Regions from separate parts of the Acidaminococcus fermentans DSM 20731 genome, predicted to be linked through region 2. Evidence: a T-box and tRNA genes for the amino acid it is inferred to sense, from the RefSeq annotation. Region 2 holds a T-box; the other holds one or more tRNA genes.
What was found. A T-box is a leader RNA that pairs with one kind of tRNA and senses whether it is charged. The one in region 2 lies ahead of ACFER_RS02105 (valine--tRNA ligase), so its partner is inferred to be a tRNA-Val.

Region 1 (2,479 bases), 980 kb from region 2:
GCGGAGCCGCATGCCCACCAGGGTGAAGATGTGCACGTTGACCCCGGCGGCCATGGCGGAGATCCACAGCCCCAGAGGGACAAAATGCAGGAACAGGATGATCAGGGCCAGGACGGCCACCAGAAATACGGTACTTCCCAATACGGCAATCATTTCTTTTCCTCCTTCCGGACTACGGTCCGACCTCCGGTTACAGCCACCACACGGACAGCCGTCCCCGGTTCATAGAATTCACCTTCCGTAATCACATCCACCAGTTCACCGTCGATCAGGGCCCGGCCAGAGGGACGGAGCACTGTCTGGGCCACGCCGGTTTTCCCCAGCAGGTCCTGCCGTTCCTGGCTGCCCGTATAGCCCTGGGCCGCCGTGGACCGGAGATGGAGGGTCACCTGACGGCCCAGCCAGCTTCCGGGACCCCGGCGGATCAGCCACAGCCCCAGGAGCACCAGTACCAGCAAAAGACCGCCCACCAGGGCCGCCGCCTGGGCCGTGGCTCCCAGGATAAAATACAAAGAACCCAGAAGACAAAGGATGCCGCTGATGCCAAAGACCCCGAACCCGGGGATCAATCCCTCAATGATCAGCAGCACAACCCCCACAAAAAACAGTTGCATTGCCATAAGAACCCTCCTTTCCCAAGGATGAACAGGGATTGATGAGTATATTCGAGGCAGAAAGGAAAATCCCTGCTATTTGGGAGGGGGCATGGTTAAGTGGTTAAGTGGTTAAGTGGTTAGGTGGTTAAGTGGTTAGGTGGTTAGGTGGTTAGGGGACAGGCTGCACCCATCCGCAGGGGCGGCAGGCCCGGCCGCCCGCAAATGAGCCAGGTAGTCAGGGGGCTGTGTCTCCCTGAAAGAGAGAAAGGACCCGCGTCAGCGGGTAGAGGGTTTGGCCAGAGGCCCTGCACGACTCCCGGTTCCACAGGGTATCAACCTCCTGACAAAAAAAAAACAAAATAAAGAAGACGATACAGCGTTACGCATGTATCGTCTTCTTTTGTGGTGGGCGCTAACAGGATCGAACTGCTGACATTCTGCTTGTAAGGCAGACGCTCTCCCAGCTGAGCTAAGCGCCCATAAGTTGGTGACCGGAGGGGGAATCGAACCCCCGATACCGCCGTGAAAGGGCGGTGTCTTAACCGCTTGACCATCCGGCCAAAAAAAATGGTGATCCGCCAGAGGATCGAACTCTGGACACCCTGATTAAGAGTCAGGTGCTCTACCAGCTGAGCTAGCGGACCATCATGTCTTTGGTTTCTCAACCGCTGACTTGTTTAGTATACAAGATAATCTAAAATATTGCAAGCCTTTTTTCAAAAAAACTTTATTTTTTTTCACGGAGCCACCGGTGGGCCGCTTTCAGCACCTGTTTCACCGTCAGATCCCGCATGCAGCGCATGTCATCGCAGTGGTGCTTCATCCCCTTCCGGCACCCGTCACAGGGCGGTTCCGCCCGGACAATGATGGCCATTTTCGTATAGGGACCGTACAGTTCCGGATGGCTGGGCCCGTACATGGCCACAATGGGTACCTTCTGGCTGATGGCCACATGCATGGGGCCGCTGTCGTTGGTGATGATCAGGCTGCACCGGCTCATGGCCGCTGCCAGTTCTCCCAGGGAAAATTTCCCGGTGGCCACCATGGGACGGCTCTTCATGAAGGAAACCGCCTCCCGGACCATCTCCTCATCCATGGGGCCCCCGAAGAACACCGTCCGGTATCCTTCCCCGGCCAGAGTATCCGCCACCTGGGCGAACCGTTCCGGGGCCCACCGTTTGGTCACCACCGCACTGCCGATGTTGAATCCCACCACTTTTTCTTCCGGCTTCAGATCCTGGGCCGCCCAATAGGCTTCCGCCGCCTGTTTGTGCTCCGGTCCCGGGAACACTTCCAGTCCATTGTTCCGGAGGTTCTCCACCCCGATCCGTTTCAGTACATCCAGGTACATATCCGCCGCATGGATTTTCCGGTTCAGCTTCAGCCAGGGACGGAAGAAGCCCCGAAACAGGAAATGGGAAGCCCCAACCTTCACCGGCACCACCGCCATGGCATCGATGAAGGAGCACCGTTCATTGGGGTGCAGGTTGATCAGCACATCGAAATGGGCGTCGGTGATTTTCCGGCTCATGGCCCACAGGGCCCGCAGATTGTTGTCCTTCCCCTTCTTGTCGATGGTCCACACATGGTCAATGTTGGGATTGTATTCCACGATTTCCTTCAGCTTCTCATCCACCAGATAGGTGATGTCCGCTCCCGGCGCCGCCTGGCGCAGGGCATGGAGGAAAGGAGTGGTGAGCACCAGGTCCCCCAGGTGCATCAGGAATGTCACGATGATTTTCTTGCCTGCCAGTTCAATCACAGCTGTTTTCCTCCTTTTCCCGGCACAGGGCATACACCTGGTCCGGAGTCACTTCCCCCATGCAGGTCCAGTGGTCACAGTGCTTTTTCAGGCATCCGGCACACTTTGCCGGGCTGACCAG
Region 2 (2,479 bases):
AGCGGGAAACGGTCTCCAGCCCGGATTTTACCGTGGATCTGATGCTGGATGCTTCGGCATCCCGGGGCGAATACCAGCAGGTGATTGCTTCCCAGGCTTATGTGATCGCTGAAAGCCTGCGCCAGTGCGGGATCCCCTACCAGGTGTATTCCTTCTGCACCCTGCGGAATTATACGGTGCTCACCCTGTTCAAGGATTATGCCGACAAGAAGCGGTGTACCAACATCTTCAACTATGTAGCAACCGGCTGGAACCGGGACGGCCTGGCCCTTCGGGGTGCCCGGCAGCTGATGGGGGATTTTACCCGGACAAAAAAAATCCTGATTATGCTCACCGACGGGGAACCCAACGACGACAAGCCCCTGGTGGGGGACGGACTGTTCAGTTCCTCAGAATACCGGGATGAAAAGGCCGTGGCCAATACGGCGGATGAAGCTGCCGCCCTCCGCCGGGAGGGAATCCGGATCATTGGCCTGATCAACGGGGAGAACCAGCACATCATGAAAGACGCCCGGAAGATCTTCGGGGAGGACTGTGTGGAAGTCCGGGACCTGGACAAAATGGCCGACAGCGTGGGCAGGATGCTCACCCGGCAGATCGAGGCGCTGTGAAAAGCAGTGCAGGGTGAAGAGCCAGGAACGGTGGAAATCCAATGCTGCATTGCAATGCTGTAGGGGCCGCACGCCGGGCGGCCCGCTGGATGATCGTCTGGCGGTGCATTCTGCGGGGCGCCGGGCCTGCACCCCCTGCGGTTTTATGTTGATTGCGGGCAAACTGACATCTTCCATTCCCCATTGACAATCCTGCGCCCCCTTGTTACAATGACTCCATACACCCATACAGTCAGAGGCTGTGACGGGAAGGAGTACAGCGCCCCTTGCATCGGCAGAGAGGATGCGGTTGGTGGAAGCATCCGGGCAATGCGCTGGAAGTCGTCCCTGAGCCGGCAGGAGGAAAGACCTGCCCGTTTCGGCACGTTACGCCTTTGAGGTGCTCAAGCAATTGAGAATGTAGGTGGTACCGCGAACAACTCGTCCTATACAGCAGGACGGGTTTATTTTTTTAAGGAGGCAGAGTTATGGCAGAAGAAAACAACATCCCCAAGGTCTATGATCCGGCTGCGGTGGAGAAAAAATGGTATGCATACTGGACCGAAAAGGGCTTTTTCCATCAGCCGGTGGACAAGAGCCGGAAACCCTTCAGTGTGGTGATCCCGCCTCCCAACATCACCGGCAAGCTCCACATGGGCCATGCCCTGGACAATACCCTCCAGGACATCCTGGTGCGCTGGCACCGGATGATGGGGGACAACACCTGCTGGCTGCCGGGCTATGACCATGCAGGCCTGGCCACCCAGATCAAGGTGGAAGAAGAACTGAAGAAGAAGGAAGGCCTGACTCGCTACGACCTGGGCCGGGAAGAATTCGTGAAACGGGTCTGGAAATGGAAGGAAGCCTACGGGGACGAAATCGTCCGCCAGCTGAAGAGCCTGGGGATTTCCTGCGACTGGGACCGGCAGCGGTTCACCATGGATGAAGGCCTGAGCCGGGCTGTCCGGGAAGCTTTCGTGAGCCTTTATGAAAAGGGCCTGATCTACAAGGGAACCCGGATGATCAACTGGTGCGTGAACTGCCGCACGGCTCTGTCCGACGTGGAAGTGGAACACCAGGATGATGCAGGGGCCCTGTGGCACATCAACTACCCCATCGTGGGCGAAAAGGACCAGTATCTGACCATTGCCACCAGCCGTCCGGAAACCATCCCTGGGGATACGGCCGTGGCCGTGAATCCCAAGGATGAACGGTACGGGAAACTGGTGGGGAAGAAAATCGCCCTGCCCACCACCAACCGGGAAATCCCCATCATCGCCGATGAATATGTGGACCTGGAATTCGGTACCGGCGCGGTGAAGATCACCCCGGCCCATGACCCCAACGACTATGAAGTGGGCCAGCGGCACAACCTGGAACAGATCGTGGTCATCGGTCTGGACGGGAAGATGACCAGGGAAGCCGGCAAATATGAAGGGGAAGACCGGTATGAATGCCGGAAGCACATTGTCCAGGATCTGAAGGATATGGGCCTGCTGGTGAAGATCGAAGACGCTCCCCACTCCGTAGGCCACTGCCAGCGCTGCCACCATGTGGTGGAACCCATGGTGTCCACCCAGTGGTTCGTGAAGATGAAACCCCTGGCGGAAGCCGCCATCAAATGCGTCACTGAAGGCCACACGGAATTCGTGCCCAGCCGGTTCACCAAGACCTATCTCCAGTGGATGGAAAACATCCATGACTGGTGCATTTCCCGGCAGATCTGGTGGGGCCACCGGATCCCGGTCTGGTACTGCGACGACTGCGGGGAAGTGGCTGCCTCCCGGACGGACCTGACTGCCTGCCCCAAATGCGGCAGCACCCACATCCATCAGGAGGAAGACTGCCTGGATACCTGGTTCAGCTCCGGCCTGTGGCCTTTCTCCACC

Region 1: it has a tRNA-Val gene. The T-box ahead of ACFER_RS02105 (valine--tRNA ligase) is inferred to sense a tRNA for this amino acid. The anticodon was not compared.

The regions. Positions count from the first base shown of each region.
Region 1 is NC_013740.1:1,822,853-1,825,331, forward strand. Features, by position in the region: gene floA (flotillin-like protein FloA) at 1-153, opposite strand, end outside; gene ACFER_RS08395 (NfeD family protein) at 150-620, opposite strand; tRNA gene ACFER_RS08400 (tRNA-Val) at 1,000-1,075, opposite strand; tRNA gene ACFER_RS08405 (tRNA-Glu) at 1,082-1,156, opposite strand; tRNA gene ACFER_RS08410 (tRNA-Lys) at 1,165-1,240, opposite strand; gene ACFER_RS08415 (glycosyltransferase family 9 protein) at 1,324-2,358, opposite strand; gene waaC (lipopolysaccharide heptosyltransferase I) at 2,351-2,479, opposite strand, start outside.
Region 2 is NC_013740.1:468,107-470,585, forward strand. Features, by position in the region: gene ACFER_RS02100 (VWA domain-containing protein) at 1-611, shown strand, start outside; T-box leader at 844-1,042, shown strand; gene ACFER_RS02105 (valine--tRNA ligase) at 1,079-2,479, shown strand, end outside.